Regions from separate parts of the Pseudophaeobacter arcticus DSM 23566 genome, predicted to be linked through region 3. Evidence: riboswitches for the same ligand, from Rfam matches in the RefSeq annotation. Region 3 holds a riboswitch; each other region holds the start of a gene.
The links. Region 3 has a riboswitch for cobalamin ahead of ARCT_RS0121240 (aromatic ring-hydroxylating oxygenase subunit alpha). Riboswitches for the same ligand answer to the same signal wherever they lie in the genome.
Positions count from the first base shown of each region.

Region 1 (3,521 bases), 250 kb from region 3:
CGGCCGCCCCCAATATCAGCGAAAGGCCAAAACGGCCCATATCAGTTGAGGCCCGGATGCATTGCCTTGGCCATTTTCTCGATGGCTGCAATATTTGCCGGCCCAGGCGTCAGCTCTTCATACCGCAGCCCCACCCAGCGCTCATTCTTGACCGCATCGGTATGTGCCATAACCGGGTGCTCTTGCAGGAACTTGAAGGTATCTGCGGCGCCATTGCCGTTCTGGTAGTCCAGCAACACCAGAAATTCTGGATTGGCGGCCGCAACCGCCTCCCAGGAGGTGCGCCCCCAACTGGTGTCCAGATCATGGGTTACGCTGGCGCCACCTGCAGCTGTGATCATGGCGTCAGGGATGGCAAACCTGCCGGCCGTGAAGGGCGCATCTGCGGGTCCGTCCAACAGGAAAACACGCGGTTTGGCGAATTCGGCGGTTCTGGCTTCAATGCTGGCCAAGTGCTGCTGCCAGCCTGCAATCAAGGCTTCTGCCTTGTCTTCCACATGCATGACCTTGCCGAGCCGCAGAACGTCGTTGAACAAAAGATCCATACTGGCCGCTGGGCGGTCTTTGTCCAGATGCACGCAGCTTTCGGTCAGGACCATGGTTTTGATACCAAAGGGCGCCAGGGTGTCCGGGGTCACATCGCCACCGGGCTTCATGCCGTAGTACCAGCCGGCAAAAAACAGATCAGCAGAGGCCGAGACCAGATTTTCGACGCTTGGATATTTGGGCGCAAGTTCAGGGATATCGCCGCGATCTTTGTCGAATGTGGGGCTTGTCTTATACCATCCGGAGATGCCGGTGACGCCAACCATCTTGTCCTGCAGGCCAAGCGCAAAAGCCATTTCAGACATATTGATGTCATGCACAACCAGCCGTTCCGGCATGGTTTCAAAAACCAGTGGAGTGCCGCAATTGTCGACCTTCACTTCATGTGCCGCGACGCTACTTGCAGCACCAAGGAGGAGCGCAGCAGACCAGAGAGTTTTCATTGTGAGTTTTCCTTCAGATTTTGGAAGTCTGTTTTGCGAATATCGAGCGCAGGGATCATCCGGCCCTCATGGGGGAAGCACAGATAGCTGACCCCAAAGGTCGCCTGGACATTTTCAGGGGTCAGGACCTCGGCGGCGGGACCAAAGGCCACAAGCCGCGTTGATTTCATCAAGGCCGCATGGGTGGCAAATTCCGGGATCATCACCAGATCATGCACCACCATGACAACGGTGATGCCCAGAGAGGCAACCAGGGACAAAATGCGCCCTTTGGCATCCGGGTCCAGGTGGTTGGTCGGCTCATCGAGAAACAAGAGCTTGGGCTCCTGCGCAAGGGCACGGGCGATATGCGCACGCTGGCGCTCCCCGCCTGACAGCTGTGCCATTGGTTTATGCGCCATTTTCGTAAGCCCTGTGAGGTCCAGAATGGCCTCGATGGCTTGGCTGTTTTGATGTGCGGACCGGCGCGCCGCGATTGGCAGTTGCCCTAGGGCAATATAGTCCTGAAGTCGCAGCCGCCCATCCGGGGAGCTTTGCTGGCTGACAAGGGCAATGTGTCCTGCCCGATCCTGAGCTTTCATCTGGCGCAGGCTGGCACCCCCTATGAAAACCTCACCAAGCGCCAGAGGTTCACATCCTGAGAGCAGGTTCAGCAGGGTCGATTTGCCGGCGCCATTTGGCCCGGCAATGGCGAGGATCGAACCCTGCTGCAAATCAAAGGAAACCCCCGAGACCAGCAGGTCTCCGTTCAGGGCAAAATACTCCAGGTCGCGCACACAGAGAAAAGGTCGCGATAAAGGTGGCGATCCGGTCATGTCTTGGCCTCCGTCCTGTAGGCGGGAAGCCGTGCCAGGGTTTTGTCGTACAATCTCTTTGGTCGCTCCGAGGCTGTGCTCCAGCCCGTGTCGCTTGCCAAAAACTGCTGGGCAAAACAGGCGATCGCCTCGATATCCGCCTGGGCTTCGATCTCACCAAACAGATACTGTGTCTTGCCCGGACCCTGCAATCCGACCGTTATCGGGCGTTCGCAGCCCGCCATGCAGTCTACGGCCCGTAAAACGAACCGCTTTGACACATGTTCCGCCAGTGCTGCCCGTAGTTTGCGCGCGGCGCCTGCCCCTTTGCAGGTGGTGCAAATCAATATGGAATGATCACTGTGGTTGGTCATGTCTCGCCCCGCAGTTAAACGCGCGAAGAGAGCAGGTGCCGGTCCTGTGTAGCCAGTTACTCTGTGCCATCTAAGCCTCCGTCAGGACTCCCCGTCCTGGGTTGGGTGAACAAATGGATGGCAGGTCTCCTGACTCGCGGGTCGAGGCCTTGCCGCGCCTTCCCACCCTATGGGGCAGTGGCTTGTTGCAGCAGTGCTCTCCGCTCACAGTTGCGGGGGCAGTCACGGATTTGGCGCCTATTGGCTACACCACACCGTATTCCCTTTTCATTTTCCCGGAGTGACCCCGGGAAAAACCATCTAGGCCATGTATGAGGTCAATCTTGAGACTGTCAATCAAATTGAAAGGCAGGAGTTGCGGCCCGGCGCGCGCCGTGAACGCGCGTCAGCTCCCCTGATTGGCTCTCTGCGCCCCCCGCCTGGCCAGTACTGCGCCAAGTTGCTGGCGGTCACACGTCGCAACACTCTTGGGCATCGGCTTCCATCATAGTTGAGCGGTCAATACCAGCATCCTGGGCCACCATGAGACAGGCTAGATAACGGCGTTTCAGATTGCGCCAGTGGGACGTCAGCAGAGCCGGACGAAGCTGCCAGATGCCGGGACTGAACACCTAGGGTCCAGACCCTAGTCTAGTCTCCACCGATTTGGCGCGTCATGAGCCGAGACAGGTGGGAGTTTCGGTTGAGCAAAAAAGCCCTCAGAAGACTTGGATAATTTTCAGATACCGCCTGTTTGACCGATGGTCGTGCAGCCAAAACTTCGCGCCACGCCAGAACCTTTTCTTTGTCAGTCAGGATGTCGAAATCGCCGATTTCATCGAACGAGTCGAAGTACCGAAAGACCGGTGCAAAGACGGCATCAACAAGAGTGAACTCACTCCCTGCGAAATACGGGCCTTGTCCCAGTTGTCGCTCAAGTTGTGTGAATTTTGCCTCCAGTGTTTGGAGTTTCTTATTGAACGTGTCGGCAGTCTGGGCGTTATAAAGTCCCGCTATGTCGTTGAGGGTGGCCGACCCGAACTCGATCCAACCACGGTGCTGTGCGCGCGTTATCGCAGCCGAAGGGTGGAGAGGCGACGGCCGGGTATCTTCCAGGTACTCCAAGATCGCAGAGGATTCGAATATCGCTTCTTGCCTGTCGGTCAAAACCGGCGTCTTTCCCAGCGGCGAAATGGTTAGAAACCAGTCAGGCTTGTTTGAAAGGTCGATATCAGTGCGTTCAAAAGAAACGCCTTTTTCCAACATCGAGATCGCGGCTCGCTGAACATATGGGCAAAGTGAATGGCTTATCAGATGCAGGGTCATTCGGAATCTCCATGTAGATGCAATTGCATCTATATAGGGGCAGCCAACGGAACGTCAAG
Region 1 covers NZ_KI421507.1:3,209,472-3,212,992, reverse strand. Annotated here, with positions in the region: gene ARCT_RS0119875 (FecCD family ABC transporter permease) at 1-40, opposite strand, end outside; gene ARCT_RS0119870 (ABC transporter substrate-binding protein) at 42-989, opposite strand; gene ARCT_RS26575 (ABC transporter ATP-binding protein) at 986-1,804, opposite strand; gene ARCT_RS0119860 (DUF1636 family protein) at 1,801-2,157, opposite strand; cobalamin riboswitch at 2,260-2,473, opposite strand; gene ARCT_RS0119855 (glutathione S-transferase family protein) at 2,788-3,462, opposite strand.
Region 1: another riboswitch for cobalamin. It lies ahead of ARCT_RS0119860 (DUF1636 family protein); the one in region 3 lies ahead of ARCT_RS0121240 (aromatic ring-hydroxylating oxygenase subunit alpha).

Region 2 (3,521 bases), 2.3 Mb from region 3:
TCCCAATTGCCGGCCACATGGCGGAGGTCAGCCGTTACGGAGCCACGGCCATTAAAGGCCTGCAGGGTCGCGCTCAGCAACAGCTCGTGCTCTGGGCGGCGGATCTCGACGGAGCCATCGGGATTGGTGGCGTCCAGATAGGTGTAGGACAGACGCAAATCGAGGGTATCGGTGGCGTCGAGGCTTGCCGAAAGTTCGACGCCCTTTCGGTCACTGTCACCCGCCTGGTTACGGTAGGATGTGGTGGTGGGGTTCACCACATAGCTTTCGATCTCACCCGTCAGGGTCTCATCAAAATAGGTCACGTCAACCAACCCGCGCCCCTGCAGGAACGGGACCTCGACACCAATGTCAAAACTGCGGTTTTCTTCCGGTTTCAGGTTCGGATTGCCGAGATATGTGGTGGTGCCAAAAGTAGAATTGGCAAAAAGTTCGAAATAGGAGGGGTTTACGATGCCGGTTCCTGCCGAGCCATGCAAACGCACGCCGCTGCCTGCAAAGGTGTATGAGGCGCTCGCCGTCCAGCTGGTTGCATCCTCAAAAGCGCTGTTGTTGTCGCGCCGCACACCAAGTTGTAGATCCAGGCCATTGGCAAAGCTGCCACGGTACTCGAAGGCAAATGAGTTGGTTCTGCGTGCATAAAGCGGATTGCTGCTGCTGGATTCCTCTTCCCATTCCAGCATCGCGTTTAGCTGGTGATTGGCCTGATCGACAGGCTGCCCATCCAGACCAAAGCTGAGTAGATATTTGGCTGCTTCGGTCTTGGTCTCGGTTGCGGTGCCACCATTGCTGGCGCGGTCAAAATCGGTGCGCTCAAAAGACAGGCGATGTTTCAAACGACCACCCAGGGTGTCCAGCTCGGCATAGATCTGTGCCAGGCGCTCGTCCCGCTCGCTGAATTGGGTTGGATCGTCCACAACATAGCTGGCCGCATCGGTCGCTGTGAAGGAGGTGCTGTCGCTGTCGTAGCGCTCATCCGAGGTACGGAGGTTGAAGCCGAGCTGCAATCGTTGCGTGACCAGATAGTCGCCTTTCAACTGCAGCGTCGTGCGGCGCATGCCATCTTTTTCGCCGCCATCGCCGGAGGTGTCGTAGCCATCGTCTTGGTCGTGGGCGAGACTGAAGGAGAGACCACCACGCGCGGAGCGTGTGGATACCCGTGCAGAGGCGCGGTAGCCGTCAGATCCGATCTCGGCGCCGCCACCATATTCGGTGCCGATGCCGCCGGTCTTGGTAATGATGTTGATCACCCCGGCCGATGCATTGGAGCCATAAAACACCGATTGTGGCCCCCGCAGCACCTCAATGCGTTCGATGTTAGCGGTGTCCAGACCGGACAGGATATATTCGCTATCCCCGCCGGAGGCCTCGACGCCATCAATCAGGATCAGGGTGTGGTTGGCTTCACCGCCGCGAATGCGGATTTGAGTGAAACTGTCGCCGGAGCCGTTGACCATCAGGCCGGGCACTGCCCGCAGGGCGTCCTGGACGGTGGTGATGCCGCGCTCCTGAATTTCTTCGCTGGTAAGAACCGAGGCCGAGCGGCCGTATCTTTGGGCCTCAATGGGGGTGAAGCCACCAGAGATGATGATCTCGCCCAGATCGGTAACTTCAGAGTCTTGGGCCAATGCAATAGCGGGGGTCGCGGCCAAAGCCGCAGCCAAGGACAGGCGTGCCTTGCGCATAGTTCTATTCCTCCCGGCCTGATGACACAGCATAGGCCAAGCTGCTGCCCAGAGCGGACAGCAAGGTCAAAATGAGAGTCTTCGTGAGGCAATGCCCCCGCAGACGGTGAAAATTGCCACCACTACGGAAGTCCGTTGTCCTTGGCGCGTCCCGCACCCGGACAGGGTGATCATTCTGGCAGGTCTCCTGACTCGCGGGTCGAGGCCTTGCTACGCCTTCCCACCCCATGGGGCAGTGGCTTGTTGCAGCAGTGCTCTCCGCTCACAGTTGCGGGGGCAGTCACGGATTCGGCGCCTGTTGGCTACACCTCACCGTGTTCCCTATTATCCGGGTGGTCTCCCAGCCGGACCAGAATGCTCGCGACTTAGTCAGGCCTTGGCAGGTCTGTCAAGAAGGGAGTTCGAATCAGCTCGCTGGAAAAGAGCTTCACGGTGAGGTTTTGGGGCGCCGGAATGCAGGCTCGTGAAACGCTCCTGCAGGCAGTGGAATCCGGACGCGTGGCCGGGGTGATGGGTATCCTGGGCTTCGGCGGCGGTTCATCGCTTGATGTGGCGAACGGGCGCTCCCGACAGTGAACCACCCCCCATAACCTCTGAGGTTTGGCCCCGGGGTTCTGTCTAAGCAAATGTGCTGGTGTGAAGCGGAGCGTAGAGCGGAACAGAAACCACGGCTTTTGTCTGCGCCTTCACATACAGCTGCAAGTGATTAAAGCAGATGCCCTAAGCCAGACCGCAAAATATGGTCTCTTACAGAGACATCTGGCAGTGGTGTCATTCTACCGTTTTTGACGATGGGCATGCCACGACTGTCTCGATCTACATTGCCCCGTATCATTCTGCTTAGGTCTAGCTTAGGAAATATGACGTTATCGAAAACGATACATATCAGACGCTTGATGTTATCAACTGATGCGAGTGCACCGGAAACAAATTCCTCCAGCGATATCTCAGAGCTTTCAATACCCTTCATATCCTCACTGAGAGTTTTGAAGCACAATGTCTTTCGTTCAGAATCTGGCATAGCAACAAATACCGATGAGTAGTGCGAGGTTTCGCTACGAACGGCTAATATTGTCTCATGCCTTTCAAAGTCGAAGAGTATCGGGTGCAGTCCATAACTTTCCAAATCCCCGGTCTTCAAGCGTTCCTTTAGCCCCCTAAAGTCACTTGGTCGTTGCGGGTGCAACCTCGGCCCAATAAACTTTGCTGCTATCTCGCCAGCGCCGTAAACTGAGCTACACAAAGACTCGCAGGAACTCGCAATCCTAACCTGAAAGATTGTATTGTATATCTCAATCTCCGGGTTTTCATCTGTACGCGTGAACTCCTGGCCAAAATGAGCGTCCGCCAACTTTGGCAAATCATAGGCTAACATTTCGATACTTCTCAGCTTCGATTCTATGAATCTCAGGCTATCGTGAGGGAAGTTTTCAGGAGCCAAAACACGCGAAAAATCCAGAACGCTTTCGAATTTCGTTTTTCTGTTTCTCCCCATAGTCCCTTGATACCTCCCAATATCTTTTCCCGGCGGTAATGTAACTCTCAACCTTTAGATGAGTGTCATTCATAAGCCGCTTTATGTCCACACCATCCGGTTGGTCGATCAATTCGAAGGCATAGAAGTGGATGGCGTCGTCGGAGCCATGGCCTTTGTCGGTCCAGAGAAAGGTCCCCTCGTACACCGGACCGAAAGCAGCCTTGGCGGTGAATAGCCGCTCCGTCCGCAAAGCCGCCATTGGTGCTGCCAGCTCAAATGTCTGTTCCTGGTGTCTCCAGCTCCAACTACCGGCTTTCTTTCGCGCCCTCTGGACCTCCACCCACAGTTTCCCTATATAA
Region 2 covers NZ_KI421507.1:1,134,775-1,138,295, reverse strand. Annotated here, with positions in the region: gene ARCT_RS0109345 (TonB-dependent receptor plug domain-containing protein) at 1-1,685, opposite strand, end outside; cobalamin riboswitch at 1,846-2,054, opposite strand; gene ARCT_RS0109335 (hypothetical protein) at 2,392-3,231, opposite strand; gene ARCT_RS27940 (hypothetical protein) at 3,239-3,397, shown strand.
Region 2: another riboswitch for cobalamin. It lies ahead of ARCT_RS0109345 (TonB-dependent receptor plug domain-containing protein); the one in region 3 lies ahead of ARCT_RS0121240 (aromatic ring-hydroxylating oxygenase subunit alpha).

Region 3 (3,521 bases):
ACGACTTATTCCGAGCTTGAGCCGTACCTGAGTGACGATGGCAACTGGGGCACTCTGATCTCCCTCCCGGACGGGTCGGTGACCCAGGTTAAGTGGTTGAACTATGCGTCTCAGTCAGCGTCGGATTTCAGCTTTCAGTCGGGGCCGGTGTGTTTTCTGAAGGGAACGCTGATCGATACGGCAACAGGCGCCAGACTGGTCGAGACATTACGCCCGGGCGACTTGGTCGAAACGCTAGACAACGGAATGCAGCCGGTGAGGTACATTTCTTGCAGATGCTACAAGTTCAAAAATGGTCCTCACAAGATGAAACCTATTCGGATTCGTCCCAATGCGCTCGGGCCGAAGACACCGAACCGCGAACTTCTCGTCTCGCCGCAACACAGGATCGCTCTGCCGCAGAACAATCCCACCCATATCGTGGCGGCAAAAAGGCTTCTTCGGCTACCCGGTGTCACGGAACGGCCGTCTTGCAAAATTGCACGGTACTACCACATCTTGCTTGATCAGCATCAACTGGTCCGGGCGAATGGCGCTTGGGCAGAAACACTCTTGGTGACAAAATACAGCAGCGACCAGGCACAGCTACCAAGCCAGCTGCAACGGACTCGAATGAAGCCCATTCGGACAATCGAAAAGGTTTCGCGGCCTCCCGCTTTTACCTTTCTCTAGCGGCAATCAAGTACTCAAACCCATACCGACCCGGCTTCACATCAAAGGGGTGCTTGCCGAGCAGCCAGACCGGAGATTCAAGAACTGCGCAGCATGCGTCAAAAAAGGGCTGAAAGTGAGCATTCGCTGCGGCTTTTCATGCCAAACAGCACGCCTTCGGTTGGCTTCCGGTCAAGCGCGGCCTGTCGTGCCAAGGTCTGCTTCGTGGTGAAAACGAGCCAATATCTTCTCATCTTACAGGTCTTTTAACATCAGTGCGTTTTCGATCTTGATAATGTCGTTTGCAACTCAGCGACAAAACACCTTCTCCATACACTGCCCAATGTAAGGTGCCGCTTTCCTTCGCGGGGGAGTGGAGAATTGGGAAGCCGGTGAAACTCCGGCGCTGCCCCCGCAACGGTAACGAAGATCAGGTTACGGCAATCAACCACTGGAACGAGGAATCCGGGAAGGTGCCGCAGCCGGGCGAGAGCCACTTCGGAGTCCGGAAACCAGCCTTGCGCATATGTCAAATCGCGGGTGGCGGTGGGGGCTTCCATGTCGGACGGCTTCCTCGCGCCGCCGATTGGTCCCTCCTGTCATCTGCCCAAGAAACGCCGCGGGGCGCGGCAGGAGAATCAGAGATGAATTCAGCAATCGAGCTTCTGGCGCGGCGTGTGCCGGGCCATTCCCTTGAACAGGCGTTCTACAACGATCCTGACATCTTCCAGACCGATCTCGAAGCCATCCATTACCGCGAGTGGCTGTTTGCAATCCCCGCCTGCGAGCTTGAGAAACCGGGCAGCTACGTGACGCACAAGGTCGGCGCCTACCAGGTCATCATCGTGCGCGGCGCCGACAACCGGATCCGCGCCTTTCACAACACCTGCCGTCACCGTGGTTCGATTATCTGCAAGGCGCGCAAGGGCAATGTACCGAAACTGGTCTGCCCGTATCATCAATGGACCTACGAGCTCGATGGCTCCTTGCTCTGGGCGCGTGATATGGGGCCGGGTTTCGACCCGGGTCAGCACGGGCTGAAGACGGTTCATTGCCGGGAACTGGCCGGGTTGGTCTATATCTGCCTCGCCGATGAAGCGCCTGATTTCGAAGCCTTCGCCGAGATTGCGCGTCCTTATCTTGAGCCCCATGACCTCGCCAATGCCAAGATCGCCCATGAAAGTACGATCATCGAAAAGGGCAACTGGAAGCTGGTCTGGGAGAATAACCGCGAATGCTATCATTGCGGCGGCAACCACCCCGCCCTTTGCCGGACCTTTCCCGATGACCCTACGGTCACGGGCATCGAGCAGGGGGCAACGCCTCCGCATCTGCAAAAGCACTTTGACCGCTGCGAAGCCGTGGGCTTGCCGTCGCAGTTCTACATGCATGACGACGGTCAATTCCGCTTGGCCCGGATGCCGCTCAAGGAAGGGGCGGAAAGTTATACGATGGATGGCAAATCTGCGGTGCGTCGCTGGCTGGGACGCGCTCCCTTTGCGGATGCAGGTTCGTTGTTGAAGTTTCATTATCCCACCACATGGAACCACTTCCTTGCCGATCATTCCATCGTCTTCCGCGTCACCCCGATTAGCCCCACCGAAACCGAGGTCACGACCAAGTGGCTCGTCCACAAGGATGCGGTCGAGGGGAGCGATTATGATCTGAAGCGGCTGACCGAGGTCTGGGAAGCAACAAATGACGAGGACCGTCAGGTGGTTGAAGACAACCAGCAGGGCATAGATAGCCCCGCCTATGCGCCTGGCCCCTATTCCTCGACCCAGGAAACCGGCGTGCTGCAATTCGTAGAATGGTATTGCGCGACCTTGGCTGCGCATCTGCGTCCCAACGCCTTGGCGGCGGAGTAAACATGATGACCCTCTCCCCTTCTTCCGCGCCCACGATCTGGCAGGACACCGAAATGCTGGAATGTGTCTCGGTCGTTCCGGAAACTCCGGGCACGGCAAGTTTCTCATTCAGGTCGCCTTCGGGAGCACAGTTCGCCTATGATCCGGGCCAATTCCTGACCTTGGAAATTCCCGCCCCGGATCAGCCCGGCGGGGTGGTGCATCGGACCTATACGATCTCCTCCTCCCCCTCGCGGCCCCGGTCGATTACCATCACGGCAAAGGCGCAGAACGACAGTATCGGAACGCGCTGGATGCTGGACAACCTGAAGCCGGGAATGCGGATCAAGGCGATCGGTCCGGCCGGACTCTTCACCAATGTGGATAGCCGCGCCAAGAAGTTTCTTTTTCTCTCGGCTGGTTCGGGGATCACGCCGATGATGTCTATGACCACCTGCATGTGGGACGAAGGGCGCGATCTCGATGTGGTGTTCATCAACTGCGCCAAACGCCCATCCGAGATCATCTTCCGCCAGCGCCTCGAGCAGATGGCCAGCCGCTCATCAGGACTGGATCTGAAATTCGTCGTTGAGGAACCCGATCTCTATCGCCCTTGGACCGGCTATCAGGGCTTTTTCAATCAGCTCATGCTTGGTCTCATGGCGCCGGACTATCTTGAGCGCGAAGTCTATTGCTGCGGCCCTGACCTCTTCATGACCGCCGTGCGCGAAGCGCTGGTCGGGCTTGGGTTCGACATGGATAACTACCATCAGGAAAGCTTTGGCGCACCCGTCGAAACCGTAGCAGAACAACCCGCGCTAGACGATGTGATCCCGGATGACGACAGCAAGGCCGAAATCATTTTCAGCACCTCTGGCGTCACCGCAAAGGTGGTCGAAACCGATACGGTTCTGGCAGCGGCGCGGTCTGTCGGACTGAACATCCCGTCGGGCTGTAACCTCGGGGTCTGCGGCACTTGCAAGGTCAAGAAAACCGAGGGCGAGGTCCACATGGTCCACAATG
Region 3 covers NZ_KI421507.1:3,464,374-3,467,894, reverse strand. Annotated here, with positions in the region: gene ARCT_RS27275 (Hint domain-containing protein) at 1-672, shown strand, start outside; cobalamin riboswitch at 983-1,186, shown strand; gene ARCT_RS0121240 (aromatic ring-hydroxylating oxygenase subunit alpha) at 1,296-2,519, shown strand; gene ARCT_RS0121235 (2Fe-2S iron-sulfur cluster-binding protein) at 2,522-3,521, shown strand, end outside.

Region 4 (3,521 bases), 250 kb from region 3:
TGGCGGTTTGGATCGCAAGGCGCAGCTGCGAGAAGATCCCGCCGCACTGGAGACCGCCTGGGCCGCACCGGAGACGCAGGTTCTCATGACTTGGCGCGGCAAGATCCTCAGCCAGCGCTCTGATCCTGAGCGTGGACCTGATGGTCTGGCCTGGATTGCCTCCTCTCACCCCGTCGCATCGGAACACCGCAGCGCGGCGCTCTATCTTGGTGTGGCGCCTGACGGGACAGAGCGATTTGCCTGCGACCTTGGCGCCTGGCAGCCGGATGCATTGGATGAGATGGCCCTGGCCAGTTTTGCCGACCTGAGCGAACAACAGCACCCGGACCTGCCGACGGGCTATGTCTTTGCCGAACTGCGCCGCATCATGGCGCGCCTCTCTCCGCTGGAGGCAGAGCTGGCCGCCACCGCCAAAGCCCTGCTGTCCTGGCATCAGTCACACCAGTTCTGTGCCCGCTGCGGTGGCAAAAGCCAGGTCGCGCAGGCCGGCTGGCAACGCAAATGCCCCAGCTGCAAGGCGCTGCATTTCCCGCGCACCGATCCAGTTGTCATCATGCTGGTCACCCATGGCGATGACGTCCTGATGGGCCGATCACCTGGCTGGCCAGACGGTATGTATTCGCTCTTGGCCGGTTTTGTTGAGCCCGGGGAAACTCTGGAAGCAGCCGTGCGCCGCGAAGTGTTTGAAGAAACAGGCGTTTCTGTTGGCGAGGTTGGCTACCTCTCCAGTCAACCCTGGCCATTCCCGATGTCGCTGATGTTTGGCTGCAGCGGTCAGGCCACCAGCCGCGACATCACCATCGACCCCAAGGAAATCGAAGATGCAATCTGGGTGAGCCGTCAGGAGATGATGACTGTCTTTGCAGGAGAACACCCAATCATCAAACCGGCGAGAAAGGGTGCAATTGCACATTTTCTTCTCGAAAACTGGCTTGCGGACACTTTGGATTAAGGAGATTATTCTATCACCTAATCCAATAATACTCTCTGAGGGCTGACCACTGGTCAGGCGGCATATCATGGAATTAACGAGTAAAGAGGACGTCGACACGCCTCTGGCTGAAGTCTTTGAAGCGATTTCCGATTTTGCCAGCTTTGAACGGTCGGCAATCCGGCGCGGCATCGAAGTACAGCGTTTGAGCGACGATGCCACCCCGCAGGTTGGCATGGCCTGGGATATTCGGACGGATTTTCGCGGCAAACCCCGTGAGTTGCACCTGGAGCTTTCCAACTACGAGCCCACCACCTTGATTGGTTTTGAGGGCGATAGCGCCAGCCTGTCTGGCAAGGGCCAGATTGAACTATTGGCGCTCTCGCCGCGCCGCACCCGCCTTTCGGTGAAGGTCAATGTGCAGGCCAAAACCCTGTCTGGGCGGCTGCTGCTGCAATCGCTCAAACTGGCGCGGTCCAAGATCAACACCCGCTTCAAGCAGCGCGTGGCAGAGTTCGCCAGCCTGACCGAAGACCGGGTGAACCGCAGCGCCTGATCCCGGTTGCGGCCAGCCACAGCTGTGACGACCCAACTGTCGGCGCCACCTGGCTGCTTGCTCCGCTGTCCATCCCTGCCCGCCACCCTTTGCCGCTGTGGCGTGGGTGATCCTGTCCATACTGTTTTCTCTGTACTGGTATCTCCGGGCCGGTATGGGCCTTGCTGTGCCAATTGCGCAATTGGTGATTGACGACTCATATCTGTCAGCGATAGCGGTTGGAGAGATGGTTTCTGCGATGCATGTTCTTGTGTCCAGGATGAAAAGGGAACGCGGTGCGGCCAGGCTATTGCAGCCCTGCCAACTCCGCGACTGCCCCCGCAACTGTAAGCGGTGAGCGCTTCGGGTGAACCACTGGCACGGGGATATGATCCCTGCCGGGAAGGACCGAAACCGTATCGACCCGCAAGTCAGGAGACCTGCCATCACCAATGTAACTCGAAACTGGACGGGGAGTCCGGGCGGGTGCATGAGGTGGTTGCGGGTAACGCCCTCCTGGTCTCATGCCTGCGCCTTCTGATTTTCCCGCCAGCGCGCGGAGGGCGCATCATGACACCGATGGACCAGACAACGACCAAACAAACACATCACTTTTCCCAGAGCATCTGTATGCACCTGGGCAGGCCCTGCCCGGCCCTGTCCCGGATGCTCACGGCGCTGGCCGGGGCGCTGGATAAGGCCCGCCCGGTGACATCCGCCGAATTTGAGCTCTGCGGTGAAAGCCTTCTGGATGGCTGCGCGCGACATTGCCCGGCCCGGTTCATTGCCACCCACGACCGCATTCGGGTGTTTTGTGACGTCACCGAAGCAACCGATACCGAGGCCCTGGATCTGTTTGCTGATACTCTGTTCCAGCCAGACAGCCGGGCCTTTGCCGCAGCAAAACTGCATCAGCCCCCCTGCGCCATGGGCGAAGCCCTGCCAAAGCCTCTGCCCCAACAGACCACTGCGCAAACCGTCCACCCAGCGCTGTAGCGGCAAGTTTTATTGGGGGGCGGGCGGTTTAAGAGCCAGAAGCTGCGCTCCGCCCCCTATATCTTTCGGCTTTATATCTTTCTGGCTTTCTTGGCTCCTGGCCGTTTTGCAGCGGCCCGCGCCCAGGTCATCTGATCCTCGGTCTCGACAGCGCAGGCGCGCACAGCACGGAGCCGACGCAGCGCTTTGTCGGGCTGTTCCCCGGCCTCAATCATCAGACGCAGAACCACCATGCCGGACCGCCCGCAACCGCCTTTGCAATGCACCAGCACCCGGCCGCCCCCGCGCAGAGCCTGCAAGGCCAGCGCGCTGACCGCGGGCCATTGCGCCAGCATGTCTTTGGTTGGGGCGGAAAAATCTGGCAATGGCAGATGGATCCAGCGAGAGCCCATGGCCTGAAAATCCTGCCCCAAAGGCGCCGCACCAGCGCCGAGATGTTCAACTTCGGTTGTCATCGAGATCACCAGCCCTGGCTGCCAGTCATGCAGGTGATCCATGTCTCCCTTGTAGTCGCCGCCACTGCCTGGCAGCGGGCAAAGCGCCAGAATGCCATCGCCAACACTCAGCGCATGCAGCGTGAGGGATCGCACGGATTGGTCTGTGAGATGATCATCCATACCGAGCCCTTTCCCAGCCCCCCGCCGCGCTGGCAAGCGGGCCAAAGCAGCCCCTGCCAAACCCGGTGTTTTTAGACAATGGCATAGTCATATCACACAATCCGGATACACAGGCCCAACTTCGATCACAAACACGCGCCGAAAAACCAGTTCATAAAAGGCGGGCCTTAAAACTCAATAAAACCGACCACGCAGCAGGGTCAGCACCCGGCGCCAAATCAGGCACCGCCCCCAAAGTCTGACCTGCCGAGCCCCAGTTGGTCAACAGCGGTGGACGAAGCCCGCCAGCCCGCGTACCTTGCGCGGACGCGATCCCGCCTTCCGAATCCGGCAAGAGACCTATGAACGACAGCACAAGCGACAGCAGCCAGCCCCAGTATCAAGTCTTGGCGCGGAAGTACCGCCCCGAGACATTTGCCGATCTCGTGGGCCAGGATGCCAT
Region 4 covers NZ_KI421507.1:3,216,632-3,220,152, forward strand. Annotated here, with positions in the region: gene nudC (NAD(+) diphosphatase) at 1-952, shown strand, start outside; gene ARCT_RS0119890 (SRPBCC family protein) at 1,020-1,487, shown strand; cobalamin riboswitch at 1,698-1,928, shown strand; gene ARCT_RS26580 (hypothetical protein) at 2,037-2,462, shown strand; gene ARCT_RS0119900 (protein-tyrosine phosphatase family protein) at 2,534-3,079, opposite strand; gene ARCT_RS0119905 (DNA polymerase III subunit gamma/tau) at 3,421-3,521, shown strand, end outside.
Region 4: another riboswitch for cobalamin. It lies ahead of ARCT_RS26580 (hypothetical protein); the one in region 3 lies ahead of ARCT_RS0121240 (aromatic ring-hydroxylating oxygenase subunit alpha).